Regions from separate parts of the Pseudomonas synxantha genome, predicted to be linked through region 1. Evidence: riboswitches for the same ligand, from Rfam matches in the RefSeq annotation. Region 1 holds a riboswitch; each other region holds the start of a gene.

What was found. Region 1 has a riboswitch for cobalamin ahead of BLU48_RS11990 (CbtB domain-containing protein). Riboswitches for the same ligand answer to the same signal wherever they lie in the genome.
Region 2: it holds a riboswitch for cobalamin, as region 1 does, so the genes downstream of both, cobO (cob(I)yrinic acid a,c-diamide adenosyltransferase) here and BLU48_RS11990 (CbtB domain-containing protein) in region 1, are expected to answer to the same signal.
Region 3: it holds a riboswitch for cobalamin, as region 1 does, so the genes downstream of both, BLU48_RS05250 (ABC transporter substrate-binding protein) here and BLU48_RS11990 (CbtB domain-containing protein) in region 1, are expected to answer to the same signal.

The regions. Positions count from the first base shown of each region.
Region 1 is NZ_LT629786.1:2,532,500-2,542,083, forward strand. Features, by position in the region: gene BLU48_RS11985 (M10 family metallopeptidase C-terminal domain-containing protein) at 88-1,476, opposite strand; cobalamin riboswitch at 1,888-2,101, shown strand; gene BLU48_RS11990 (CbtB domain-containing protein) at 2,200-2,388, shown strand; gene BLU48_RS11995 (CbtA family protein) at 2,400-3,101, shown strand; gene BLU48_RS12000 (cobalamin biosynthesis protein) at 3,098-3,490, shown strand; gene cobM (precorrin-4 C(11)-methyltransferase) at 3,560-4,306, shown strand; gene nfuA (Fe-S biogenesis protein NfuA) at 4,906-5,490, opposite strand; gene BLU48_RS12020 (acyltransferase family protein) at 5,550-6,575, opposite strand; gene BLU48_RS12025 (fatty acid cis/trans isomerase) at 6,663-8,954, opposite strand; gene metH (methionine synthase) at 9,117-9,584, shown strand, end outside.
Region 2 is NZ_LT629786.1:790,571-800,154, reverse strand. Features, by position in the region: gene BLU48_RS03835 (cobyric acid synthase) at 1-664, opposite strand, end outside; gene cobD (threonine-phosphate decarboxylase CobD) at 661-1,650, opposite strand; gene cbiB (adenosylcobinamide-phosphate synthase CbiB) at 1,643-2,551, opposite strand; gene bluB (5,6-dimethylbenzimidazole synthase) at 2,548-3,198, opposite strand; gene BLU48_RS03815 (cobyrinate a,c-diamide synthase) at 3,195-4,586, opposite strand; gene cobO (cob(I)yrinic acid a,c-diamide adenosyltransferase) at 4,583-5,194, opposite strand; cobalamin riboswitch at 5,274-5,519, opposite strand; gene BLU48_RS03805 (PQQ-dependent sugar dehydrogenase) at 5,619-6,932, shown strand; gene BLU48_RS03800 (C40 family peptidase) at 7,082-7,621, opposite strand; gene BLU48_RS03795 (C40 family peptidase) at 7,766-8,395, opposite strand; gene hda (DnaA regulatory inactivator Hda) at 8,605-9,309, opposite strand; gene BLU48_RS03785 (AI-2E family transporter) at 9,514-9,584, opposite strand, start outside.
Region 3 is NZ_LT629786.1:1,099,800-1,109,383, reverse strand. Features, by position in the region: gene BLU48_RS05265 (M4 family metallopeptidase) at 1-505, opposite strand, end outside; gene BLU48_RS05260 (DNA/RNA non-specific endonuclease) at 640-1,569, shown strand; partial or broken gene BLU48_RS32190 (outer membrane lipoprotein carrier protein LolA) at 1,578-1,667, opposite strand; cobalamin riboswitch at 1,691-1,884, shown strand; gene BLU48_RS05250 (ABC transporter substrate-binding protein) at 1,989-2,999, shown strand; gene BLU48_RS05245 (FecCD family ABC transporter permease) at 2,996-4,000, shown strand; gene BLU48_RS05240 (ABC transporter ATP-binding protein) at 3,997-4,761, shown strand; partial or broken gene BLU48_RS05235 (GNAT family N-acetyltransferase) at 4,946-5,143, opposite strand; partial or broken gene BLU48_RS05230 (GNAT family N-acetyltransferase) at 5,331-5,528, opposite strand; partial or broken gene BLU48_RS05225 (GNAT family N-acetyltransferase) at 5,716-5,913, opposite strand; gene BLU48_RS05220 (GNAT family N-acetyltransferase) at 6,086-6,577, opposite strand; gene BLU48_RS05215 (hypothetical protein) at 6,574-6,798, opposite strand; gene BLU48_RS05210 (alpha/beta hydrolase) at 6,834-7,787, opposite strand; gene tspO (tryptophan-rich sensory protein TspO) at 7,787-8,227, opposite strand; gene chrA (chromate efflux transporter) at 8,401-9,584, shown strand, end outside.

The DNA of each region.
Region 1 (9,584 bases):
CCGACATCGAGAAACGCCGAAACCACACAGGCAGCGGCCGGCCTGTTGAAGCGACTACTCCCTAGCCGCTGGCATGCTGCTTCTTTTTTAGGAATAGGCCCACTTAACCGGAACATTACTAATGATGTCGGGTGTATTTATCGGACCGTGGCTTTTGAGAAAAAAGTCAAAACGGCCGTTGCCCGTCAGATCAATAGCCAACCTCGACTGGTTGGTGTGGCGGTTGTAACCCAGAACAGCTTGACCAGGTTCGCCCGATAGCCGCCTTACAAACGTCAAGGCGCCAATACCGGCGTTTTTCAACAAGACCGAAATGTCGATTTTGTCGGTGCCACTCTCAAAGTCCATGATCAGGTCAGGATTTTCCAACGTGGAATCGCTGGCGTGGTCATAAGCAAAGGTATCCGCCCCCCCTGCCCCCCTCAGCCAATCGGCGCCCGCTGCCCCCTTGAGCACATTGTCCGCATCGTTCCCGATGATCGCATCATGACCAGAACCGCCGATTGCGTTTTCAACCGTAACGCCTTTGGCAATAGAAACATTCCCCCGTAACCCTCCAACATCGGAATAGGATTCAGCGTTGAGGTTGACGGTCTGGTTTTGGCGATATCTGGAAAAATCCAATGTGTCGTTACCTCCACCGTCCCACACGCAGAATAATGCCGTATTCCTGGGATGATCGAGTTGATAATAGTCTCGACCCGAATTGGAGTTAAAACCGTAGGTGGTGTCTGAATTACGTGTTCTATAGTTGGCACCATATACCCGCTGGGCAGCAGCAATATCACCCATCAATGGTGCAGCAGAGTACCTTCCCTTAAGGTTCTGACCACTTAAGTTGGCATCGAAGTAGCTCATGACAGTATGGCCACGAGTATCCTGGGCATAGACGGCGTCGCGATAGTAACTGGGGTAGGTGGAATCGCCGCTATTGTCATAGTCCGCTGGATGCAAAAGCCCCAGTCCATGCCCTATTTCATGGGTAAGCGTATATCGGCCGTGATTGTTAAGTGCAGGCGCAGCATTCGTGCCAAAACGGGGATTCATGAGGACTTTACCGTCTCCACCTGGCAATTGGGCGAATGCAACCCGGGGCACCTCACTGTTGGAAAAAGCCAGGTGCCCTTCCCCACGGCCAGTACGCTCTTCGAAAGACACGTTCGCCACATCGGCCCAGGACTGCATGGACAGTCTGGCCTGGCTTTTCTGGGTGGCATTGAACGCTGTCTCCCCTTGCCCGTGGGTATCGAATGTATAGGAGACTTGCGTGACGCCATCACCATTGCTGTCATTCCATTTCCGGCCGTCCCGGGTGAGGTGCTGGGCGATCTGGTCCACGGTAAAAACCGGCTTATCAAGACCCGGTATTGGCCTCAAATGCGGGTCGAACTTACGCAACGTGGGATCGGAAGAGCTGTTTTGTTGAGCCTCTACGGACGGGTTATAGGAGCGTTGCACGCTGTTGGTTATCTGCACAATGGGCACCATCAATTTTGACTATTCAAGGGAGACAAAACCACAACCACGAGCATCAGTAGGGAGAAACGCAAAAAGCGTTCCCGGACAGCTTGCCCAACGATTCAACGCCTGCATCACTCTAAATAACCAAGCTCCGAATGGAGCATTAGTTCACTGAACATACCGCCTCAACAACCTATTGAAAAGTAAGTAAAAGCCCGAACAACCCACTTACACCCATACAATATATTTTTATATTTCGGCAACAGAAAGAATAACCTTTCTTCCTTTTGAAACATGTAAAAGCTCATGTTCCGCTGCATTCGCTAACGACAAGTAAATAAAGATTGTGGACGCGTACAGGGCCACCTCTCTCGTTGCCTTGGCAGCGCATTCCGCCATTTGACGTAAGCGCTCGCCGCATGCTCTCCTACACATCTTGTTTCGGGTGCCCTTCACAGGGTGAAACGGGAAACCGGTGCGCCATAGACCTATGGCAAGTCCGGTGCTGCCCCCGCAACGGTAAGCGAGCGAAGCGTCAAATCCACTGTGCTGTGCATGGGAAGGAGACGCTTATCAGGTGGAACTCTTCCAAGAGCCGCCCCTCGCAAGCCCGGAGACCGGCCCGAAAAAATCAGATAACAAACCCGCGGTGGGCGGGCGCTGTTCAAAACCCTGCGTGCCCTGGCTCGCATGGTTTGCATGCGCTCGTTTCACCCTGACACCTGATAGGGACGCGCCATGTCGATCACCACCAGCACCTCGCACACCGCCAGCAGCACTGCCACCTTGAGCCAACGCCTGACCGCCGCAATCGGTGCGTCGATCCTTGGCGCGTGCCTGGTGTATTTCGCCGGTTTCTCCCATATCGAGGCGGTGCACAACGCGGCCCACGATACCCGCCACAGCGCTGCGTTTCCGTGCCACTGAGAGCTGCCGACATGATCAAACGCATTGCCCGGACCGCAGGGTTCACCGGCTTGTTCGCCGCCCTGCTGCTGACCCTGCTGCAAAGCTTGTGGGTTGCACCGTTGATTTTGCAGGCGGAGACCTATGAAAAGCCGCCGGCAACCACCGAAGTCACCCATGAGCATGCCAGCGCCGCTGCGCACACCCACGACGCCGAGGCCTGGGAGCCGGAAGATGGCTGGCAGCGGGTGCTCTCCACCACCGGTGGCAACCTGGTGGTTGCCGTTGGATTTGCACTGATGCTCGCCGGCCTGTACACCCTGCGTGCACCGACCCGCACCGGCCATGGCTTGCTGTGGGGCCTGGCGGGTTACGCGACCTTCGTGCTGGCGCCCACCCTGGGCCTGCCACCGGAATTGCCCGGCACGGCAGCAGCTGACCTGGCGCTGCGCCAGGCCTGGTGGATCGGCACCGCCGCCTCCACCGCCGCCGGGATTGCGCTGATCGTGTTCGGCCGCAACTGGCTGTTGAAAGTGCTGGGCGTGGCGATCCTTGCCGTGCCCCACGTGATCGGCGCACCGCAGCCGCAGGTGCACTCGATGCTGGCCCCGGAGGCTCTCGAGGCACAATTCCAGATTGCCTCGCAATTGACCAACGTGGCGTTCTGGCTGGCCCTCGGCCTGATCAGCGCCTGGTTATTCCGCCGCCACCGCGACGATCGATACTCGGCATGATCCTGGTGGTCGGCCTGGGGTGCCAGCGCGGTTGTGATGTTCACGCCCTTCTGGACCTGTTTGACGCCGCCCTCGCCGAGGGCGGTATTGAACGCCAGCGCATCACCGCCCTGGCGAGCCTTGATCGCAAGCAGGATGAGCCCGGTTTATTGGCCCTCGCTCACCAGCTGGGCCTGACGCTACAGTGCTTCGACGCCGAACAACTGGCAGGTTATGAACAGCGCTTGAGCCATAAGTCAGCGGTCGCTTTTGCCCATGTCGGCTGTTATGGCGTGGCCGAAAGCGCTGCCCTGGCCCTGGCCGAACACCTCTCTGGCAACCCTGCCCGTCTGCTGATTACCCGCAGGAAAACCAACCAGGCCACCTTTGCGTTAGCCTGCGCCGGTTAAAATCCCGATAATTGTCGTTATCGATCATGAATAATCTTCATGCTCACCCGTTTTCAACAGGAATTTCCCATGACCGTCTACTTCATCGGCGCAGGCCCCGGCGACCCGGAACTGATCACCGTCAAGGGCCAGCGGCTGATCCGCAGTTGCCCGGTGATCATCTACGCCGGCTCGCTGGTGCCCGCGGCGGTGCTGGAGGGCCATCAGGCGCAACAGCTGGTCAACAGTGCCGAACTGCACCTGGAGCAGATCATCGACTTGATCAAGACCGCCCATGGACAAGGCCAGGATGTGGCACGCGTGCACTCCGGCGACCCAAGCCTGTATGGGGCGATTGGCGAGCAGATCCGTCACTTGCGTGAGCTGGGCATTCCCTTCCAGATCATTCCCGGGGTCACGGCCATAGCCGCTTGCGCGGCGCTGCTGGAAACCGAGCTGACCCTGCCGGACATTGCCCAGAGCGTGATCCTGACCCGCTATGCCGATAAAACCAGCATGCCTGCCGGCGAGAATTTCGACAGCCTGGCCCGGCACGGCACGACCATGGCGATTCACCTGGGGGTCAATCATCTGGAGAAGATCGTCGCCGAGTTACTGCCGCACTATGGCGCCGATTGCCCGATAGCCGTGGTACACCGTGCAACCTGGCCGGATCAGGATTGGGCGGTGGGCACCTTGGCGGATATTGCCGAAAAGGTCGCGGCCAAGGGGTTCCGGCGTACGGCGTTGATTGTGGTGGGCCGGGTGCTGGCCAATGACACTTTCAGCGAGTCGTCACTGTATCGGGCGGGACATGCGCACCTGTACAGACCTTGATTTTTTACTTCACAAAATCAAACCAACCCGTTGATTTAAATGAATAAACATAGAACAGAATGTGGGAGGGGGCTTGCCCCCGATGGCGGCCTTAGAGCCGACCGGGGTCTTGGTTTTAGACCGAGTACATATCCATTGTTTAGGTAACGGCGACTATTGGTTCCGCTCTTACAGCGGGTCACTTTTGAAAAGAGCCCAAAAGTAACCAAAAGGCTCTTGCCCCACCACTCGGCACCTCGCCTAGGCTCGGTGTGCCCGTAATCCGACATGGATTTGGGGGGCCGCCGCCACGCGCCATCCATGGCGCGGGGCGGCTAAACCGGCATCCCTGCCGGTTTACCCCCCAAATCCCTGTCGAATTCCGGCCAGCGTGGTTTAACGGGGCGCCCAAGATCAAAAGCAAGATCAAGAGCGGCTCGCTGCGCATCGTGGTTACCGTTGGCTGTTCCACAGTTGTGTAGATACCCATGGCTATCGCGGGCAAGCCCCTCCAACACTTAATCCTTATTATTAGATAGATATCATAAGCCAATGAATTTTAAGCAAAAAAAAAACGGCGCTCACGGGGCGCCGTTTTTTCTTCGCAGTGAACACCTTACTTAGTAGTAGGCATTTTCTTTCTGCGTGTGGTCAGTCACATCACGTACGCCCTTGAGCTCCGGAATGCGCTCAAGCAAAGTGCGCTCGATGCCTTCACGCAGGGTCACGTCTGCCTGGCCGCAGCCCTGGCAGCCGCCGCCGAATTTCAATACGGCGATGCCGTCATCCACTACGTCGATCAAGCTCACCTGGCCGCCATGGCTGGCCAGCCCTGGGTTGATCTCGGTTTGCAGGTAGTAGTTGATGCGCTCGTTGACCGGGCTATCAGCGTTGACGTTCGGCACCTTGGCGTTGGGGGCCTTGATGGTCAACTGGCCGCCCATGCGATCGGTGGCGTAGTCGACCACGGCGTCATCGAGGAAGGCTTCGCTGAAGGCATCGATGTAGGCGGTGAAGCTTTTCAGCCCCAGGGCGGTGTCTTCAGGTTTCTCTTCACCCGGCTTGCAGTAGGCGATGCACGTCTCGGCGTACTGGGTACCGGGCTGGGTGATAAAGACGCGGATACCAATACCCGGGGTGTTCTGCTTGGACAGCAGGTCAGCCAGGTAATCATGGGCGGCGTCGGTAATGGTTATGGCAGTCATGGAAACTCCTCACAGGCTTGCCGGCAGTTTACGCCAAATCATTACAGAGGTACAAAGTCCTAGTATTTTTGTCGGGAAATAATTGCCTGGTCCTCGACAGCCAGCCAACGCTTGAGCGGGCGATAGGTTGCCCTCTCCAGCCATTGGTAGCTGACGTATGCGCCCAGCGCCGTCACTACGATGCAAACCGGCAGGATTGTGTAGGGATCTATTGCGTTTCGCTCAGCAATCCATCGCCCGGCGGCCAGCGCCAGCACGTGGATCAGGTATACCGAATAAGAGCAATCGCCGAGAATTTTCAAAATGCGCGAGCCTTGGAAGTAAGGCTCCAGCGTTACACAGCTGATAACCAATATCGCGCTGGGCACGCCCCACTCAAGCGCACGGGGTACATCTGCCCCGTGATAAATCGCCGCCAGGGCCACCGCGATCCCGGATAACGGCAGCCACGCCCTGGCCCGGCACAGACCACGGCGGTACAGCATGCCGATCACGATACCCATCAGAAACTCAAGCACGATGTCGTTATGGTAAAAACCGCTGGCCAGGTCCAGGGCGGGGCTGAGGGCACAGCACACCAGGTACAACAAACCTGCCACCACCCACAACCGATATGAACGGCCAACCAGCAAGGCCACGGCAAACAGAACGTAGAAGAGCATCTCGAAGTTCAGGGTCCAGCCAGCATCCAGCAGCGGATAGACCCCATACCCTCCCGGGTTCTCAGCAGGAATAAACAGCAGCGACAGCAGCACATGGCCCAGCGCCAGCTCAGCATCGGGAAACATCGACGGCACTGTCAGGACCAGCACAGCCATGAGCAGCGTATAGAACCAATACGCTGGAGCGATCCGCGCCAGGCGCATCAGCATGAATTGCCACGGCGTGAGCGCCTTATCTGCGGTGGCGAGGAAAATCACCAGGCCGCTGATGACGAAGAATATGTCCACCCCGATGCCGCCCTTGTCGGCAAACAGATAAGCCAGTGGGTTATGCACCTCGAATTCAAAAAACACTTGGGTGAAGTGGTGCCCGAACACCACCCACGCCGCCAGCGCCCGTAGCGCCTGCACTGAAATCAACATCATCGGAATACCTTTTCCAATCCCGCAAGGCAACCATCCGACCGCTTCAGCACCTGCTCAAGGCGATGACTGGATCACTGACTACCGTTATAGGTTCTCATAGCGGTTCATGTCCAATACGCCCTCTTCCACCGGCGTGGTTTCATGAATGTATCGCGACAAGTCGTGGAAATACTGCCAGAACAACGGATGGCTGCGGCGCACGCCCCAGCGCTCGACAATCTGCTCAAACCCCTTGGCATCCTGGGCCTGCTGCATGCGTGCGACAAATTCAGACACTTCCCGGGCCGGAATATTGAACATGAAGTTCGGATAACTGCTCATCACCCCAGGGTAGATGGTCAGCGTGTCCAACCCCGGCTGGTAGCGATAGGCCTCACCCAGCAGGAACGCCACGTTACTGTGGGCGCGGTTGCGCAGCATGCTGTAGACCACACGCTGGCCGCTGGCGGTCTCGATGCGCAGCATCGTGGCTTCGGGCAACTGATAGATCACCTTGAGCCCCGCCGCAGGCCGCGACGTCAGGCGGCTGAGCGCCTGTTCGGCATCCTGCAGGTCTGGGTCGATAGCGGTGCGCGAGCAATAAGCCCCCGTGCAGCGGTTGATCGGATCCGGGCTGGCGTTCAAATCGCCGTAACGCGCCAACAGCTGATTGGCGAAGTCACGCTTGGGATCCTTTTCGTCCAGATGCAAGCCCGTGGGCTTATCGTCATCAATGGCTTCATAGTCCAGCCACAGCTTGAGCTTGCCGCTGTTCTGGTACCAGTCATCGAGGAAATCCTCGCGGGTGTCAGCCGGCATCAGGCGCAGGAAGTTCTGCTCGGCGCCATTACGGATCAGGTCAAAGTACAAGCGCGTCTGGGCCTGGTGCGATACGTTGCCGAACACGTCGAAATTCACCGTCAACTGGTAATAGGTACGCTCCAGCAGCGGGTAATCAAACAGCCACATCGTCTGCGGCACCTCGCCGATCAGGCCCTTGGTGACCGAGGCGCTGTCGAAATGACGAAAAATCGTCAGCAAGGCATTGTCATTGCCCGCCCACAGGCTCGACCAGCTCGGTGGCGGCACGTCTGCATAGCTGTCACGGCGCAGGGCTTCGTATTGGTTGCGCTTGTCGCGATAGGCCAGCCACAGGCTCAGCACGCTGCCGACGTCATCGTTCTGTCCCGGCATCGCCAGCAACGGCGTGGTCTGCCCACGGTAGCGCGCATCAGTGATGTAGAGGTCGTGGTCCGGGTCCTGAAACAGGGCCCAGAAGTTATCGCGGATCACATCCGTGGCAATCTGCCCACGACACACCGGCCCGCGGATAAAGGTGCGCACGAAGTATTCGGCGTTATCCAGCATGAACTGGTAGCGGGCCTTGGCCGGGATGGCTTCGAAGGTTTCGAACGGATTGGCGCGGCGCCCGGGGCCGTAGCCCGGCAATGCGCTCGCTTGCCAGTCACCGGTATAGAACAGCGCCTTGATCCGCGCCATTTTCGCCGCGCTGAACGGGTAAGTGATGTGGGTTTTATGCACGATCACGCCCTGCACCGGCCACAGACGGTAATAGACTTTAGTACCGGGGTCATCATTGGGACGGCGGGTGGCGATCAGGTCGATGGGCTGGCCGCTTGGCGTACGCGAACGGACCCACTGGAAGAAATGCCCCGGCTCGCCGTTCTCAAAGTAGATATGGGCCAGGAACAGATGCTCGTACAACCAGCGCGCCACCAGGCTTTGCCGGGCACCGGGCTGGTTGAACAGGTTTTCCCACTGCTGCACCTGCAGGGCCTCCTTGGCGCTGGGTGCCAGGCCTTGTTCGTCAATCGGTGCGCCGGAGGCCAGCCAGCGTTGCAAAGTCTTGTATTGCTGGTCGGTCAGGCCGGTGACGGCCAGCGGCATGCCTTCCTTGGGATGGGCGCCTGCATAAGCGTTGAACTCGCCAGGCGTCGCACACATGTTTTCGCGGCTCAGGCCCAGAACGATGCCTTCCGGCAGCTTGGCATTGGGCTGCAACGGCGCGTTGTGCCCCAGCTCCAGCATGCGCGCCATCAGCGCGGCCTGGCTGCCCTGGGCATCGAGTACCGAATAGAAGCCCTTCTGCTGCCAGGCCTGCTGGCCGAAAGCGTCGTAGAACAAGCGGGTGGTCGGTGCCGCCCGGCTCCGCTCGCCGTCGTATACCGGCACCTTGCTCGCACCACGGGCCGCACCCTCGGCACTCCCCAGGTTAAGCTGGCAGGCGGAGTCGTAGCAGGCATGGCAGGCGACGCACTTCTCGGTGAAGATCGGCTGGATGTCGCGAGTATAAGAGATCGCCGCAACGGGACCTTGTGCCTGGGCGGTACAGGCGACCAGTGCCAGGAAGGCGCTGGCGAAAAAGCGAAGTGACATGTCCGGTCCCGATTCAATGCGTGCGCTAAAAGTGCCGGCGATTCTACCGGGCCACGGCCGCCCTCAACATGAACGATATTCATGCAAAACCGGCACATGCTCCAAATCGGCACAGGTTTGCTATGATCCATGCCCTCCGTAATGCCTGACCAGAGTAGTCCCATGCCCGATCGTAGCGCTCGCCTGCAAGCCCTTCACCAAGCCCTCAAGGAACGTATCCTGATCCTCGATGGCGGCATGGGCACGATGATCCAGAGCTATAAGCTCGAGGAGCAGGACTACCGTGGCAAACGCTTCGCCGACTGGCCAAGCGACGTCAAGGGTAACAACGACCTGCTGGTGCTCACTCGCCCGGACGTCATCGGTGGGATCGAGAAGGCCTACCTGGACGCCGGTGCGGACATCCTCGAGACCAACACCTTCAACGCCACGCGCATCTCCATGGCCGACTACGGCATGGAAGAACTCGCCTATGAACTGAACGTGGAAGGCGCACGCCTGGCGCGCAGTATCGCCGATGCCAAGACGGCCGAGAACCCGACCAAGCCGCGCTTCGTCGCCGGCGTGCTCGGCCCGACCAGCCGTACCTGCTCGCTGTCGCCGGACGTGAACAACCCCGGCTACCGCAAC
Region 2 (9,584 bases), 1.7 Mb from region 1:
CCCCCACCACCGGCTTGCCGGTGCGCGCCTCCAGCCAATCCAGCCCAGGCTGCAGCAGCGCGATATCACCGCGAAAACGGTTGATGATGAAACCCTTGACCCGCGCCTGCTCACTGGGCGACAGCAGTTCCAACGTGCCGACCAGATGGGCGAACACACCGCCACGGTTGATATCGGCGATCAACAGCACCGGGCAATCCACTGCTTCGGCGAAGCCCATGTTGGCAATGTCGTTGGCACGCAGGTTGATCTCGGCCGGGGAACCCGCGCCCTCGACCATCACCACCGGGTAGGCTTGGCTCAAACGCGCGTGGGAAGCCAGTACCGCTTGCATCGCGATAGCCTTGTAGGCGTGATAGGCCACGGCGTTCATGCTGGTCACAGCGCGGCCATGGATGATCACTTGGGAGCCGGTATCGCTGTTGGGCTTGAGCAACACCGGGTTCATATCGGTGTGGGGCGCCAGGTTGGCGGCCTGGGCCTGGACCGCCTGGGCACGGCCGATTTCGCCGCCTTCGGCAGTGACGGCGCTGTTGAGCGCCATGTTCTGCGGTTTGAACGGCACCACCGCCACGCCCTGGCGCACCAGCCAGCGACACAGCGCAGTCACCAGGGTGCTCTTGCCGGCATCGGAGGTGGTGCCCTGCACCATCAAGGTGCTCATGTGGCGTCCTTGTAGGCGGCCAGGGCCTGGTCGAGTCGCAGCCAATCGGCGTCGGTATCGGGCAGGCCGAAACGCACGCTGCTATCATGCACAAACAGGCGCAGCAGAATGCCGCGCTGGGCCATGAACTCGTGCAGGCGTTCGGCGTGCGGCGTAATCAACCACTGGAACAACGCGCAACCGCCGTGGGGCTCAAAGCCCCGGCTTTCAAGCAGTTCGAACAAGCGCTGGCCGGCTTCGATGCAGCGCTTGCGCTGGCGGGTGTGCCCGGCGGTATCGCGCAGGCACACTTGGCCCAGCACCCGTGTCGGCCCGCTGACGGCCCAGGGCCCGACCTGTTCGGCGAGCAACTTGAGCAACTTGCGTTCGGCCAGCACAAAACCCAGGCGCACACCGGCAAGGCCGAAGAACTTGCCGAATGAACGCAGCACGATCAAACCGACCTCATGGGTATGGCTGGCCAGGCTCAACTCTGGGGTAACGTCCATGAAGGCCTCGTCCACTATCAGCCAGCCACCGCGCTGGGCCAGCCGTGCATGCCAGTCCAGCAGGCGCTGCGGTGGCAGGCTCAGGCCCGTGGGATTGTTGGGGTTGACCACCACCAGCACGTCGAGGCCGTCAAGATAGAAATCGACCTCCTGCTCCTGCACTTCGCGCACCACGTAGCCGGCGCGACGCCAGGCTTCGGCGTGCTCGGCATAACAGGGCGAAAGCACGCCGACCTTGCCGGAACGCCGCAGGCGCGGCAGCAACTGGATCGCGGCCTGGGAGCCCGGCACCGGCAACAACTGGGCGGTACCGTAATAGTCGCTGGCGGCCTGCTCCAGGCCGTCGTCGCTTTCCGGCAGGCGCGCCCAGGCACGCAACGGGATCTCGGGGATCGGCCACGGCCAAGGCGCCAGGCCACTGGACAGGTCGAGCCAATCCGCCTCGGCAATCCCATACTCAATCGCGGCCTTTCGCAGCCGACCACCGTGTTCAAGCATAGATGTGTGCCCCTATGCACAGGACCAACAACCACAACCATACGCCGCGTTGCACCAGTTGCCAGCCGCGATCAATGGAATCGGCATCGGCCGGTGGACCTTCACCCAACGGCGGGCGCTGATGTACCTCGCCGTGATAAATCGCCGCACCGCCCAGCTCGACCCCCAGTGCACCGGCACCGGCGGCCATCACCGGCCCGGCGTTGGGGCTGTCCCAGGTCGGGCCCTGGACGCGCCAGCATTTGAGGGCCAAGCGGGTTTTGCCCAATAACGCGTAGGTCAAAGCCACCAGGCGCGCAGGAATATAGTTGAGCACATCGTCTATCTTGGCGGCCGCCCAGCCAAAGCGTTCGAAGCGTTCGTTGCGATAGCCCCACATGGCATCCAGGGTGTTGCTCAGGCGATAGAGCACCACCCCTGGCACACCGGCCACCACGAACCAGAACAGCGCGGCGAATATCGCGTCGCTGCCATTTTCCAGCACCGACTCAGTGGCGGCGCGGGCGACTTCAGTGCGGTCCAGTTCGCTGGTCTGGCGGCTGACCAGGTAGCTCACGCGTTTGCGCGCCTCGTCCAAGTCATCCCTGCGCAGAGCCTGGGCCACCGGGATCACATGCTCGCCCAGGCTGCGCATGCCAAGGGCGCAGTACAACGCCAGGATTTCCACGAGCCAGCCAATCAACGGCGCCCAGGACAAAGCCGTGGCCAGCAGGGTCAGCGGCACCACCGCGATAAACCACGCGGTCACGCCATGGCTGCGCCAGCCGCGTCCACCGGTATTGAAACGCTGCTCGATACGCCCGGCGAAATTGCCGAACGCCACCAGCGGATGCCAGCGCCTGGGCTCACCCAGCAGCGCATCCAGCGCCACCGCAGCGACACACAGCAAGGCCACACTCATTGACTCACTCCCCACTTGTTTTCATACAGCATGTCACTCAGCGGTCGCGGCTCGGTCCAGCCTTCAAGCTGCAACATCGGTGCCGGATAGAATTGCGCCACCGGTCCCAGGCATAACACCGCCAGGGGCTTGGCACCGGGCGGCAAGCCCAGCAGCTCGGCCAGGGCCTGGGGTTCGAACAGCGAGACCCAGCCCATGCCCAAGCCTTCCACGCGCGCCGCCAGCCATAGGTTCTGGATGGCACAGGATAACGACGCCATGTCCATTTCCGGCAAGGTACGGCGCCCGAAAATGTGGCGCTCGCGGTCGTCCATCAGGGCAGCCACCAACACTTCGGCACAGTCGCTGATACCTTCGACCTTGAGCTTCATGAACGCATCGGAGCGCTCGCCCAAGGCCTCGGCGGTGCGCACGCGCTCTTCTTCCACCAGTTGTTGAATCTGCCCACGCAAAGGTCGGTCGCTGATGCGGATAAAACGCCAAGGCTGCATCAGGCCGACGCTGGGCGCCTGGTGCGCGGCCTGGAGCAGGCGCTGCAGCAGTTCCGGGGCGACGCTGCCGCCGGTGAAGTGGCGCATGTCGCGGCGTTCGGCGATGGCGCGGTAGACAGCGTCGCGGTCGGCCTTGGGGAAGGCGTTGTCAGTCATGGCCTCATCGGGGGCAAGCCCCCTCCCACATTGGATTGGGTTTCAACTCGGTCAACTGTGGGAGCTGGCTTGCCTGCGATAACGGTCTCAAGGTCTGGCGCGAACAACGCGGCCACCGCGCCAGGATTCGACGGGAAATAAAAGTGCACGTAGGACGCGGTCATCCGCCCTTGGCGGTACACCGCTTCGGCACCGCGCCCACCGTTGGGGCTCAGGCCGCGGGCAATCGGCGCCCATTCGGTGTTGGTCAGGGAATGGTGGTAGGTGTGGCCACGCAGGACACCTTCCGGCAGTTCGACGCTTTGCAGAGCCAGGGCTGCAAGTTTCTTTTGCATCACCGCATCGCCCTGCAGCAGGCCCACCAGTTCGGCACGAGAACCGTGCACATCGGTGAGCGAATCGAGCAGGTAGAGCATGCCGCCACATTCAGCAAGCAGCGGTTTACCGGCGGCGTGATGCGCACGGATGGCCTCCAGCATCGGGACATTGGCCGACAGGGCCTGGTGGTGCAATTCCGGATACCCGCCGGGCAGATACAGACTGTCAGCTTCCGGCAGTTGGCGATCATGGATCGGTGAGAAAAAGCTCAGCTCAGCGCCCATCACCCGTAACAGGTCAAGGCTGGCGCCGTAGGTAAAGGCAAAGGCTTCGTCACGGGCCACGGCGATGCGCACGCCGGCGAGCAACGGCTCGGCCTCGATCACTGCGGGCGCGGCAAAGGTCACGGGCGGCGGCAGGGCCACTTCACAACTGCTGCCCAAGGCCTGGGCGGCGGCGTCCAGGCGCACATCGAGGTCATTCAATTCACTGGCTTGCACCAGGCCCAGGTGGCGGCTGGGCAATTCGATGCCGGTCTCTCGGGACAACGCGCCGTACCAGCGCAAGCCCTCGGTGAGGCTGCCTTCGAGCAACTGGGCATGACGCAAAGTACCGACGCGGTTGGCCAGCACGCCAGCAAACGGCAGGTCGGGTTGATAACGTGCCAGGCCCAGGGCCAGGGCGCCAAAGGTCTGGGCCATGGCGGTGCCATCGATCACGCCCAGTACCGGCACGCCGAAGTGCCGCGCCAGGTCGGCGCTGGAGGGCGTGCCGTCGAACAAGCCCATCACGCCTTCAATCAGGATCAGGTCGGCCTCCCCTGCCGCCTCCCAGAGCAGACGGCGACTTTCCTGCTCACCGACCATCCACATGTCCAGTTGATACACCGGCGCACCGCTGGCGCGCTCGTGGATCATCGGGTCGAGAAAGTCCGGCCCGCATTTGAACACGCGTACCTTGCGTCCCAGGTTGCGATGCAAACGCGCCAGCGCGGCGGTGACGGTGGTTTTGCCCTGGCCGGACGCCGGAGCGGCGATCAATACGGCCGGGCAATGACGAGGCTGATTCAAAGTTCGACGCCTTTCTGGGCCTTGATACCGGCCTGGAACGCGTGCTTGAGCATGCCCATTTCGGTGACGGTGTCGGCCATTTCAATCAGTTCGGGCTTGGCGCCGCGGCCCGTGACCACCACATGCTGCATCGGCGGGCGCGATTGCAGGTCGCTGAGTACCTGGTCCAGGTCCAGATAGCCGTGCTTGAGGGCAATGTTCAGCTCGTCCAGCACCACCAGGCCGATAGAGGCGTCTTGCAACATCGCACGGGACACGGCCCAGGCCGCCTCGGCGGCGGCAATGTCGCGCTGGCGGTCCTGGGTTTCCCAAGTGAAGCCTTCGCCCATCACATGGAAGCGCACCTGCTCGGGAAAGCGTCGGAAGAACAGCTCTTCGCCGGTGCTGTTGCGGCCTTTGATGAACTGCACCACACCGCACTGCATGCCATGGCCCATGGCGCGGGCCAGCATGCCGAAGGCCGAGCTGCTCTTGCCTTTGCCATTGCCGGTCAATACCAGCAACAGGCCGCACTCATTCGGTGAATTGGCGATGCGCTCGTCGATCACGGCTTTTTTGCGCAGCATGCGCGCCAAGTGGCGTTCGTCGCGGTCGGGGGAATCGGTCATGGCAGCTCTCCGTTGGGGCTGGACAAAAAACGGCGGGCAGGAAAAAAAAAAACAGACAGCCAAGCATCGCCCACCGTGATGCTGTTGAATGTTCAAGGCCGGTCTCCGGACTCATGAGTGGCGCGTCTTATCGAAGCAGCCGAGGGCGCGCCTTCCCATATCGCGGGCGATACAGTGGCAAACAGCACCGTCTTGACTCATTTACCGTTGCGGGGGCAGCGCCGGAATCGCGGCAACACTGTGTACAAGTGCGCTCACTCACCGGCTTCCCTGTTTCACTCTGCCGACGCGCACGCCACAGAGCACCTGGAACAAGCCGCGAAGGTTAGTGGGTTGGGGGTGGAGCGTCAATTAAAGCTGGCCTGGTACTTGAACCATCCGTACACCCTGCTTCTCTACCCTTACAGGTATCAAGGAGAAAACCATGCATAAAACCCGACTCGCCTTACTGATCATGCTCGCCGGTGGCCTCACCGCCTGCGGTGAAAGCTCTACCTTGCAGGTCTCCGACGGCACCGGGCCTGCGCCCAAGCTGCCGGAGCCGAACAAGACCCTGGTCCCCACCGTCAATATCGCCCCGGCCATTGGCTGGCCGGAGGGCGCCAAACCCACCGCCGCTGCCGGCACTCAGGTTGCCGCGTTCGCCGAGGGCCTGGATCACCCGCGCTGGCTCTACGTGCTGCCCAACGGCGACGTGCTGGTGGCCGAGACCAATGCACCACCCAAGCCGGACGATTCCAAAGGGGTGCGTGGCTGGGTAATGGAAAAAGTCATGGGCCGTGCCGGTGCCGGCGTGCCGAGCCCGAACCGCATTACGTTGCTGCGCGATGCCGATCACGATGGCGTGGCCGAAACCCGCACGGTGTTCCTGGAGAATCTCAATTCGCCCTTTGGCATGACACTGGTCGGCAACGACCTGTATGTGGCGGACTCGGATAAGTTGCTGCGCTTCCCCTATCAGCCGGGTGAAACCGCGATCAAAGCCCAGGGCACTAGGGTCGTGGACTTACCGGGCGGGCCTTTGAACCACCACTGGACGAAAAACGTGGTGGCCAGCAAGGATGGCAGCAAGCTGTATGTGAGCGTCGGCTCCAACAGCAACGTCGCCGAAAACGGCCTGGAGGCAGAGCAGGGACGCGCCGCGATCTGGGAAGTCGACCGCGCCACCGGCAAGCACCGCATTTTCGCCTCCGGGCTGCGCAACCCTAACGGCATGGCCTGGGAACCGCAGAGTGGCAAGCTGTGGACGGCAGTCAATGAACGCGATGAAATCGGCAGTGACCTGGTGCCCGACTACATCACCTCAGTCAAGGATGGCGGGTTTTATGGCTGGCCCTTCAGCTATTACGGCCAGCATGTGGATGTGCGTGTCACGCCGCAAAACCCTGATCTGGTCGCCAAGGCCATCGCGCCGGACTACGCGGTAGGCCCTCATACCGCCTCACTGGGGCTGACATTCGCCGAGGGCAATAAACTGCCCGCGCAGTTCAGCAACGGTGCGTTTATCGGCCAACATGGCTCATGGAATCGCAAGCCGCACAGTGGCTACAAGGTGATTTTCGTGCCGTTTGAAGGGGGCCAGCCAAAAGGACAGCCGGTGGATGTGCTGACGGGGTTTCTCAACAGCGATGAGAAAGCCATGGGTCGGCCGGTCGGCGTGGTGATCGACCAGCAAGGGAATTTGCTGGTGGCTGATGATGTGGGGAATAAGGTTTGGCGGGTGTCGGCAGCCAAGTAACCCATCTCAGGAGCACTATAAAACCAATGTGGGAGGGGCGGTGCGACGATTCGACTTGCTCCCGATAGCGGCCTGTCAGCTGAGTATGTGCTGACGGTTACACCGCTATCGGGAGCAAGCCCCCTCCCACATTTGGATCTATGTACGACTTAAGGGTTGCGTGCCAGATTCCCGGGCAGCACTCGCTTTGCGCTCAGATAGGCATTCTGCCAATACGCTTTGGATAGCGTATCGAGCTTCACCGTACCGCCGGTTTGCGGCGCATGCACAAAGCGCCCTTCCCCGACATAAATCCCTGCATGACTGACCCGCGAACCACCACCTGTGGCGAAGAACAGCAGATCACCGGTTTGCAGGTTCTGCTCGCTGACGTCCTGGGCACGCATCACGATCAGTTCGCGGGTAGTGCGCGGCAGGGAGATACCGGCGGCGTCGCGGAATACAAAGCCAATCAGGCCGCTGCAATCAAACCCCGAGTCCGGCGTGTTGCCGCCCCAGCGGTAGGGCGTGCCAACCAGGCCCAAGGCGCGGAAGAGCACATCTTCGGCAGCAGGCGAGAAATTCTGGGTGGCGTAGTTGAACACCGGCTTGGGCTTGACCGCTACAGGCGCGGGCGGCGGTGGGCGGCTCGCGCAGGCGCTGAGCAACGCGGCGCAAACAATAAGAATCAGGCGGGCCGAGGTCGACATGTGCAGAACAATCCTGGTCTGGATGCGGCTTTCGCTGCCGAACGTTGAAAACCAGAACGCGCAAGCAAAGCTCGCGCGAACGGATGACAACAATGTCCAGGGATTCTAGCGCTTACACGTCAAACTTCAAGTATCACTTTAACTTTACTTACTGGCGGTAACCGTAGTCGGGGCCATTGCAAGTGCGCGCTTGGCTTCGATGAAGGTTTTGCTCCAGTAGCTGTCACCCAGGTTATCGACCCGGACACCACCACTGCGGCGGCTGCTGGAGTGAATAAACTGGTTATCGCCCAAATAGATACCGGCGTGGCTGACACGCCCACGACCACTGGTACTAAAGAAAAGCAGATCGCCCGGCTTGAGGTTGTTGCGTGCGACCAACGGTGCATCCACGTTGATCATTTCGCGCGTCGAGCGAGGCAGATTCATGCCGGCTTCTTCACGAAACAGGTAGCCGATGAAGCCGCTGCAGTCGAAACCAGCTTCCGAGGTACCGCCAAAACGGTAACGTGTACCGATCAGGGACTTGCCGCGCTCAAGGATGCTGTCGGCCAGCAAAGGCAGCTGGTAAGGCTTGCTGCCGGAGAAATCGGCCAGTTCCTTTTCAGTGGTCAACTCTTCCTCATAAACAGTGGAAGACTGTGCGGCGACGAATTTTTGTTGAGTCTGTGGTTGTGGCTTCTGCTGCTCTACCACCTGCTGAGGGTGGGAGGCGCAACCAAACAACAGGGTAACGAGTGCGAGAGGCACGAGGGGTGCGAAGCGATTTAGCATGGGCACGACCGTGGCTGATGTGTAAAGAAGCCGAGACTATGCCCTCTATCACATCGATTTGCAAATTCAATCGTGATCTATGTGACTTCTGGTTTCGACCATGACATCTAAGCCGTAATTCCATTTATCGCTGCTACTGCGTGGCCTGCTGGGCTCAAGCGCAGTTTTTCTGGCGCCTGAAAAGTGCCGAACCATGGCAAATCAACCACTTACCAACCCAAGGTTTCTTTCAGGAAAGGGATCGTCAATTTCCTTTGCGCCTGCAACGACGCCTGGTCGAGCTGTTCGAGCAAATCGAATAACGCGCTCATGCTGCGGGTGCCACGGGTAAGGATGAAGTGCCCGACTTCGTCGGTCAGGTGCAGGCCGCGACGGGACGCACGCAGTTGCAGGGCACGTAACTTGTCCTCATCGGACAACGGGCGCATTTGGAAGATCAGCGCCAGGGTCAGGCGAGACTTGAGGTCAGCCAGCTTCACCGGCAGCTCGCGCGGTGAAGTCGATGCGGCGATCAGCAGGCGCCGGCCGCTGTCGCGCAGGCGGTTGAACAGATGAAACAGCGCTTCTTCCCATTCCGCTTTGCCAGCCACTGCCTGCAAGTCGTCGAGACACACCAGCTCGTACTGCTCAAGGTTGTCGAAGATGCCGATGCCGCGATCCATCAACTCAGCCAGGGGCAAGTACACCGCCGGCTCCCCCATCTGCTCGAAACGCAGGCATGCGGCCTGCAGCAGGTGGGTACGCCCCACGCCATGCTTGCCCCACAGGTAGATCAGGCTTTCAGTCCACCCGGCGTCGGCTTCGCAGAGCCGCTCGACATAGCCGAGTGCAGCGGCATTGGCGCCTGGGTAGTAGTTGATAAAGGTAGCGTCATCACGCAGACGCACACCTAGGGGCAGCTGAATCGGTTTCATGCTGACTGAACGGCTCCCATGGAACCGTTAGTGGCCTCTATCTAAAGTTTGCAAAGTTTATACCCGTGACGCCGGGCGCACAATGCAGCAGACCACAAGCAAAATCAAAGGTTTGCGTTAACCTGGTGAATTTACGCGGATTGTTTGACGCACCCGCCGCCATAAACGACAAACCCGGCCTGAGCCGGGTTTGTGACATCACGATTACAAATCAGGCTCATCAATGCCCGTGTACACGTCCGAATCCTTATACAAGTCGTGTACATGCCGTACCA
Region 3 (9,584 bases), 1.4 Mb from region 1:
TCACGTCGAGCGCCACGGTGAAGCGATTGAATAACTGCTGGTCACCGTCGCCGAAGACCATCTGGGTCGAATTCCAGAACGCGTTGTTATAGTCCTGGCCGAAGTGCACCGTGGCGTCCAGGGCCATGCCGGCATCGTCGATGGAATTGCGGTCGAATACCTGGTCGAAAAAATCGAAGGTCGCGCCCAAGCCTTCATAGGCTTCGTCCACTGCGGCATCGCCACTGGCCGGTTGCCCTTCGCCGCGGATCAGCTTGCCAGGCAGGCTGTCGGTGTTTTCAGCGCTGTAGATCGAGCGCTGTTTCTCGGCGCCCATGGCCAACGCCATGCGGGCTGGGCCCTTGGCGGGTACCGCGACCATGCGCAACGAGCGGAACGTGCTGTCCTTGGCCCGAGTGCGTAATGCGACTTCCCGTTGGGCTTTATCCCCGTGGCGGGCGATCTGGTCGAGCATATAGGGTGGGATCAGACAGAAAATCGGGTTGCGCGGCTGGCGAACACACATAAGCTGGCTCCTTTTTGGCGTGTGATGAACGTCCGGTAGCGGTTTCAGGATAGCCCTGTGTTCGCCACCTGGGCCAAATTGTCATGAGTTTGTGTTGCAGTGGTGTTTATCCGAGGCCCATAAGGAACATGCCCATGCCCGCCCGCACAGCCAAAATCGACCTTTCCCACCGCCCCAGGCTTTCCGACCTGCGCCCATTGGTCGCGCTCAGCCCCACCCTGCTGGAAGCCAGAACCGCGACACCGCGCGTCACCGCGGCCAAGGACCTCAAAAACCGCGCTGGCTATGCCCATGATTTCCTCAGCGACTTCGTGGTGCCATGGCCCACGGTCGGCGAGCCACTGTCGAGCGACGTGCAACCCAAGCGCCTGGACTACACGCATTTCTCCATCACTATGTCGCGTTCCCGACGACTGGCGCTCTACGTGGGGGTGAATATCGACGGCTCAAAGCACGTGGACATCACGCGCAGCAACGACACTTGGGCCTACGATGGTCGCCTGCCCCTGGATGCGCAGGTAGGTGAAGACCTTTACGCCAGCAATGGCCTGGACCGCGGCCACCTGGTGCGGCGCCAGGACCCCAACTGGGGCGACGAGGCCAACACCGCCAACTTCGACACCTTCCACTTCACCAACTGCTCGCCGCAAATGAGCGGCTTCAACCAGAAGACCTGGCTGGAACTCGAAGACTACATTCTTGACAACACCCAACGCTGGAAAGCCCGGGCCACGGTGTTTACCGGCCCGGTATTCGCCGATGACGACCGACTTTATCGTGGGGTGAAAATCCCCAAGGCGTTCTGGAAAGTCGTGGCTTACCTCAGCGACGACGGCAAACCCTCCGCCAGCGCCTACATGATCGACCAAAGCCGTGAGCTGGGGCAGCTCGACCTGGTGTTCGGCCAGCTTCGCACCTACCAGCGCAGCGTGATCCAGATCGAGCAACTGACCGGCATCCGCTTCGCCAACCTGGCCGACTATGACGGGTTCAGCAATGAAGAACGTGCGACAGGTACGCGGATTGAAGCGCTGATCCGCGGCCCCCAAGACATACGACTCTGAGAGCGGCCCATTGTAGGAGCGAGCTTGCTCGCGAAGCACCTGAGAGCGCCGCGGAGCATCAGGTTCCCCGCGTTATCGTTAGCGACCTTCGCGAGCAAGCTCGCTCCTACAGGGCCTGATCGACTACCATACCGCCGCCGGTTCCCGTATGGGACTAATAGGGAATTCGAAACGCCGCCCGCGACGTCAATCGAAACTGCCCCCGCAACTGTAGGTGCCGAGCCTGCTCCCCACTGCCACTGGACCCTGTCCGGGAAGGCGGGAGCGAGGCGACGACGCATCAGTCAGGAGACCTGCCGGCCCAGCAAAACCACTAACCGGCGGGGTGTCCGGGAAGGACATCCTTGCCTGCCCGATCGGCAGCGTTCGAGGCTGTATTTCCGAGCCGTACCGCCCCTGCTGCACTCGGAGATCACCCCATGCTGCCACGCGTTACCGCCCTGATCGCAGGCTTGGGTGCCTGTGCAATGGCCCAGGCCACGCCCACCCATTACCCGCTGACCCTGGAAAACTGCGGCAGTACCCTGACCTTCCAGCACGCGCCTGCACGCAGCGTAACCATCGGCCAGGCCGCCACCGAGATGCTCTACGCCTTGGGCGTGGGCGATAAAGTGGTTGGCACTTCGCTGTGGTTCAACAACGTGTTGGCGCAGTACAAGGCACAGGACGCCACCATCGAGCGCCTGGCCAACAACGAGCCGAGCTTCGAAGCGGTGATCGCCAAGCGCCCGCAACTGGTGGCCGCCGAGCTGGAATGGGTGGTGGGGCCACAAGGCGTGGTCGGCACCCGCGAGCAATTCCATGAACTGCAGATCCCCACCTACCTGCTGCCCTCGGACTGCGAAGGCAAGGACAACCTGGTGGGTGCCGACGGCACGCGTCTGGAGCCGTTCCGCATCGACACGATTTATAAAAGCATCCGCCAACTGGCGCAGATTTTCGACGTCCAGGATCGCGGCCAGCAGCTCAACGACGAACTACAGGCGCGCCTGGCCAAGTCCATCGCCACCGCGCAAGGCAAAGGCTTGAAGCAAGCCAGCGCGCTGGTGTGGTTCTCCAGCGCCGAAATGGCCAGCGATCCGTACGTGGCCGGGCACAAGGGTATTCCGCAGTTCATGTTGCAAACCCTCGGCCTGCGCAATGTGGTGCAGTCCGATGAAGAATGGCCCGCCGTCGGCTGGGAAACCATTGCCAAGGCCAACCCGACGTTCCTGGTGATCGCACGCATGGATCGGCGCCGCTACCCCGCCGACGACCACGAGAAGAAACTCGCCTTCCTGCGCAACGACCCGGTGACCCGCAACATGGACGCGGTGAAAAACAACCGCATCATCATCCTCGATGCCCTGGCGCTGCAGGCCAGCCTGCGCACCTTCGATGGCCTGGAACAACTGGCCGCCGCCATCGACGGCTACGACCTGCCGAAATGATACGGACCCTGCTCGCCCTCACACTGCTGTTGCTCGCCCTGCTCGCCGGCGTGGCCATCGGCGAGACCGCCATCTCGCCACAGGTGGTGCTCCAGGTGCTCGCCAACAAGCTGTGGGCCGCGGGCTTCGTGCTCGACCCCATCGATGAAGGCGTGGTGTGGAACTATCGCCTGACCCGCGCCCTGGTGGCCGCTGCCTGCGGTGCGGGGTTGGCGACCTGTGGCGTGATCCTGCAATCGTTGCTGCGTAACCCGCTGGCTGATCCTTACTTGCTCGGCATCAGTGCCGGCGCGTCGACCGGCGCGGTCCTGGTCGCCTTGATTGGTGTGGGCGGCGGGCTGGTGTCGCTGTCGGCGGGGGCATTTGTAGGGGCAATGGCAGCGTTTGCGCTGGTGATCCTGCTGGCGCGGGCCAGTGGCTCGTCCAGCGGCACCGGGCAAATCATCCTTGCGGGCATCGCCGGCTCGCAATTGTTCAATGCCTTGACCGCGTTCCTAATCACCAAGTCGGCCAGCTCCGAGCAAGCCCGCGGCATTATGTTCTGGCTGCTGGGCAACCTCAGCGGTGTGCGCTGGCCGTCGGTGTGGCTGGCGGTGCCGGTGGCGATCGTTGGGCTGACGGTGTGCCTGTGGCATCGCCGCGCATTGGATGCCTTTACCTTCGGCAGCGACTCGGCGGCGTCCCTGGGCATTCCGGTGCGCCGCGTGCAATTTGTGCTGGTGGCCTGCGCTGCGCTGGTGACGGCGGTGATGGTGTCCATCGTTGGCTCCATCGGTTTTGTCGGCCTGGTGATTCCCCATGCGGTGCGCCTGCTGCTGGGCACCGGGCATTCGCGGTTGCTGCCGGCGAGCGCTCTTGGCGGCGCGTTGTTCTTGATTGCGGCCGATGTGCTGTCGCGCACCTTGATCAAGGGCCAGGTGATTCCCGTCGGTGTGGTCACGGCGTTGGTGGGCGCACCGGTGTTTGCGCTGATCCTGATTGGCCGCAGGAACGCGCGATGAGTGTGCTCAGTTGCACCGGCCTGGGTTTCAAGGTGCGAGACGCTGAGTTGCTGCGCGATGTTCACCTGGACGTGCAGCAAGGGGAAACCCTCGGCATCGTCGGGCCCAACGGCTCGGGCAAATCCACCCTGCTCAAATTGCTCGCCGGCTTGCGCGCCCCGGCCAGTGGTGAAGTACGCCTGGGTGCCAAGCGCCTGGGTGAGCTGTCGCGCCGCGCCATCGCGCAACAGCTGGCGGTGGTGGAACAGCAGGCTGACACTGACGATGCCATCCGCGTGTTCGACGCCGTGGCCCTGGGCCGCACGCCATGGCTGTCGGCGCTGAGCCCGTGGTCTAGCGAAGACGACGCCATCGTCCGCCAGGCCCTGCACGACGTAGACGCCACCCACCTGAGCCACCGTGCCTGGCGCAGCCTCTCCGGCGGCGAACGCCAACGCGTGCACATCGCCCGAGCCCTGGCGCAACGACCGCGGATTCTGTTGCTGGATGAGCCAACCAATCACCTGGATATCCAGCATCAACTGGCGATCTTGAAAGGCGTGCAAGGCTTGCCGGTGACCACCTTGATTGCCCTGCATGACCTGAACCAGGCGCTGACCTGTAATCGCCTGGCCGTGCTGGATCGCGGACGATTGGTGGCGCTGGGTACGCCGTTGGAGGTGCTGACGCCAGAGCGCCTGCAAGAGACATTCGGGGTGCAGGGGCATTACCTCACAGACCCGTTCGACGGCGCGCAAATCCTGCGCCTGCGCCCTACCTGACCTGAAACACCTCGGTCAAAAATGTTGGAGGGGGCTTGCCCCCGATGAGGGAGTGTCAGTGAATACACCTGGGGCTGACCCACCACCATCGGGGGCAAGCCCCCTCCCACATTTGACCGAGGCGTGTCAGTCAGGCCGGCGGCGGCGTACCCGTAATCGTCGCATCGCCCCTGCCACATTTGATCTACAGAGACCGGTGCATATGGGTGGTCTGCCATACCGGGTCAGCTTCCACATCCACCACCTCGAATCCTTGCCGGATCCAGAAATCAATCGCCCCGGGCAGAAACGGGTGGGTATGCAGGTAAACCACTTCCACCCCGTCCGCCCGCGCCCGCGCTTCCAGCGATCGGTATAGCTCACCCGCCAGACCGCAGCGACGCCCTACCTGACACACCTGGGACAAATGTGGGAGGGGGCTTGCTCCCGATGAGGGAGTGTCAGTGAATACACCTGGGGCTGACCCACCACCATCGGGGGCAAGCCCCCTCCCACATTTGACCGAGGTGTGTCAGTTATGCCGCCAGCGGCGTACCCGTGATCGTCGCATCGCCCCTGCCACATTTGATCTACAGAGACCGGTGCATATGGGTGGTCTGCCATACCGGGTCAGCTTCCGCATTCACCACCTCGAATCCTTGCCGGATCCAGAAATCAATCGCCCCGGGCAGAAACGGGTGGGTATGCAGGTAAACCACTTCCACCCCGTCCGCCCGCGCCCGCGCTTCCAGCGATCGGTATAGCTCACCCGCCAGACCGCAGCGACGCCCTACCTGACACACCTGGGACAAATGTGGGAGGGGGCTTGCCCCCGATGAGGGAGTGTCAGTGAATACACCTGGGGCTGACCCACCGCCATCGGGGGCAAGCCCCCTCCCACATTTGACCGAGGCGTGTCAGTCAGGCCGGCGGCGGCGTACCCGTAATCGTCGCATCGCCCCTGCCACATTTGATCTACAGAGACCGGTGCATATGGGTGGTCTGCCATACCGGGTCAGCTTCCACATCCACCACCTCGAATCCTTGCCGGATCCAGAAATCAATCGCCCCGGGGAGAAACGGGTGGGTATGCAGGTAAACCACCTCCACCCCGTCCGCCCGCGCCAGCGCTTCCAGGGAACGGTATAGCTCACCCGCCAGACCGCAGCAACGCCCTACCTGACACACCTGGGACAAATGTGGGAGGGGGCTTGCCCCCGATGAGGGAGTGTCAGTGAATACACCTGGGGCTGACCCACCGCCATCGGGGGCAAGCCCCCTCCCACATTTGACCGAGGCGTGTCAGTCAGGCCGGCGGCGGCGTACCGCCCTTCCCACATTTGATCTACAGAGACCGGTGCATATGGGTGGTCTGCCATACCGGGTCAGCTTCCACATTCACCACCTCGAATCCTTGCCGGATCCAGAAATCAATCGCCCCGGGGAGAAACGGGTGGGTATGCAGGTAAACCACCTCCACCCCGTCCGCCCGCGCCAGCGCTTCCAGGGAACGGTATAGCTCACCCGCCAGGCCGCAGCGACGAAATGCCGGATGTACGTACAGGCGCACCACCTCCACTGTCTTGCAGCCCTGGTAGTTCAACTGTGCAAAGCGGCCGTCGTACGGCAGGTAACCCACCGCCGCAACGATCTGGCCTTCGGCACGAGCAATCAGAAACTGCCCGTCGCCCTGCAGGTAAATAGTTTCGAACTGCGCCAGGTCATCCGGTATCCCGGTTGCGCTGAGCTTTGGGAACAGTTCATCACGTGCCTGCAACGCGAAGCTGAGGACTTCGGGCAGATCAGCCAGGGTGACGACCTGGATTTTCGGCCTCATACCACCTCGATCCGGGTGATCCCCACCACCTGCGCCTGCTCCAGGACCTCCTCCGGCGCTGCATCCGCGGCAGGCATGATCAGGCCGTTTTCCGCATCGCCGAAATGCAATGCCAGCAAATGCATCGCCGCCTCATGCTTGGGCAATTCAAGCTGCTTGAGGTCGAAGCTGTGAGTGCGAGGTTCATCATTGAACAGGTAGTTCAGGGTATAGGCACGCATGCGGAAATCCTTGTAAGGAGAGAAGGCGCAACTGATTAACCTGACTCAGCGATCAGCTTTTTAGTTCCCACTTGTTGCAGGTGCTGCGTTATCCATTTGCGGCTGTACGCCAACACGTTGTCTGCCATCGCCACCGGAAAATGGATGAAACCATGGGCCGCCTCCGGCAGCAGATGCGCTTCTGCCCCGCCCCAGCGCTCGGCGATCAGCAGCGTGTCGTCTTTGAGCGGGTCCAACTCGCCCACAAACATCAGCGCTGGCGGCAACCCCGCGAAGTCCCCGTACAACGGCGACAACGGCGACTGCCGGCGCGCCTCGTCGGTGATGCCCGGCGTCAGCATGCGTAGCGCCTCGACCATGCCCGGCCCGTCCAGCAACAAGGTATCCGGCCCTGCCGTGCGCACGCTCGGCGTGCCGGTCAAGTCGTAGACTCCGTAATACAACACCGCGCCGCTTACCCGTTCGAGCAACTCGGGCCATTGCTTGAGCGCCAGCAACGTGGCCGCCGCCAAGTGCCCGCCGGCCGACTCGCCGACGACGAACACCGGCAGGTCGGCAAACTCCGGGCAATCCCCCAGAAGCCAGCGTGCAGCGACCAGGCAGTCTTCCAGCAGCCCTTCTATCGGCGTGTCCACCGCCAGCCGATAATCCACCGACACCACCGCCACGCCGCAGGCGTTGACCATGCCGAGGTTGAGGTCGTCATCCATCTGCGCATTGCCGATCACCCAGCCGCCACCGTGGATATCCAGCACTACGCCTTTGGGCTTGCCGCTGGGCCGCAGGATGCGCACCGGCACCGAGCCCACCTTTTTGCGTTCTGCCACGGGCGCCTTCTTCAGCGTTTGACTGGCGCGCAACAGCGCCTGGATCAGACGCGGCGTGACGCGGTTGCGGATTTTAAAGCGCGGCATCCACCCAAGCTTCTGATTGAAGCGGCGCATCTGGGCCAGTTCCGGCTCGCTGGCCGGCCAATGCTGGTACGTCATCAGCGGTTGTTCCGCAAGATCGAGAAGTTCAACGCCGCGGCTACACACAACCAGGCGAGGTAAGGGAACAGGATCAAACCGGTGATCAGGTCCAGGCGCACGGCCAGCACCACCATCGCCGCCACGGTGAGCCACAGCAGCACGATAATCACCATCCCGGCCAGCAGTCGGTGGGCGCCGAAGAACACCGGTGTCCACAAGGTATTCAGGGCAATCTGCGCCGCCCACAGCGCCAGCACCATTTGGCTGCCGGGGATCAGGCTCAAGCGGTAACCGGCCCAGGCCAGCAGCAGATAGATGATTGTCCATGCCACCGGAAACAGCCAGTTAGGCGGAGTAAAGCTGGGCTTGACCAGGGATTCGTACCAGGCGCCGGGCTTGAAGATCACACCGGTACTGGCGGCGGCGGCGCAGGCCAGGAGGAAGATAAAGAAGGTCATGGTCAGTCCTTGAGGTCGGGTGGATGAAAGCAACGCTATGCTTCAATGACTCAAGCCACCACCGATAAATTCAATGAATAGGTCAAAAACGCCGTCTCTTCTGCACGTCATGAAAATTGGGTATGGTCTGCAAAATACCGGCTACGCCTACCCCACCAGCAGAGCACCCGACCTTGGCCAACTCACCTACCGATCGCCCTGACAGCCCCTGGTCGGTGTTCCTGATCTTCCTGCGCCTGGGCTTGACCTCCTTCGGCGGGCCGATTGCGCACCTGGGCTATTTCCGCGAGGCGTTCGTCACTCGGCGGCAGTGGTTGAGCGAGCGCAGCTATGCCGAACTGGTCGCCTTGTGCCAGTTCCTCCCCGGCCCGGCCAGCAGCCAGGTCGGCATTGCCCTGGGCTTGTCCCGCGCAGGCTACGGCGGCGCCGCAGCGGCCTGGGCCGGGTTTACCTTGCCGTCGGCCATCGCCCTGATTCTCTTTGCCGTCGGCCTCTCGCACTACGGCACCGCCATCCCCGGTGGCGCCTTGCATGGCCTCAAGGTCGTCGCCGTGGCCGTCGTCGCCCAGGCCGTGTGGGGCATGGCGCGCAACCTATGCCGAGGTGCCGTGAAGCTCACGCTGATGCTGATCGCCGCATGCATCGTGCTGCTGGCGCCATCCGCCTGGAGCCAGGTCGGGGTAATCGCCGCCGCAGGCGTGGCCGGCCTGCTGCTGTTCAAGCCCCAACCCAATACCGAGCCCGACAGCCTGCCCATCGCCATCAGCCGCCGCGCCGGGGCCATATGGCTGGCGCTGTTCGTGGTGCTATTGGTGAGCTTGCCGATCCTGGCCGAAGGGCTGCCCAATCCAGTCCTCGCCCTGGTGGACGCCTTCTACCGCACCGGCGCCCTGGTGTTCGGCGGCGGCCACGTGGTGCTGCCGCTGCTGCAAGCTGAAGTGGTGCCGCCGCAGTGGGTGAGCAATGACGTATTCCTCGCCGGCTACGGCGCCACCCAAGCCGTGCCCGGCCCGCTGTTCACCTTCGCCGCCTTCCTCGGCGCCTCGATGACCCACGCCCCCAGCGGTTGGCTCGGCGGCGTGATCGCCCTGCTGGCGATCTTCGCCCCTTCGTTCCTGCTGATCTGCGGCGCCTTGCCCTTCTGGGCCAGCCTGCGCACAAGCCCGCGCACCCAGGCGGCACTGGCCGGGGTGAATGCGGCGGTGGTTGGGCTGTTGCTGGCGGCGCTGTACCGGCCGGTGTGGACCAGCGCGATTTTCAACGGGTATGACTTTGCCCTGGCCGTGCTCGCATTGGTCGCGCTGATGGTCTGGAAGCTGCCGCCCTGGCTGGTGGTGATAGGTTGCGGCATGCTCGG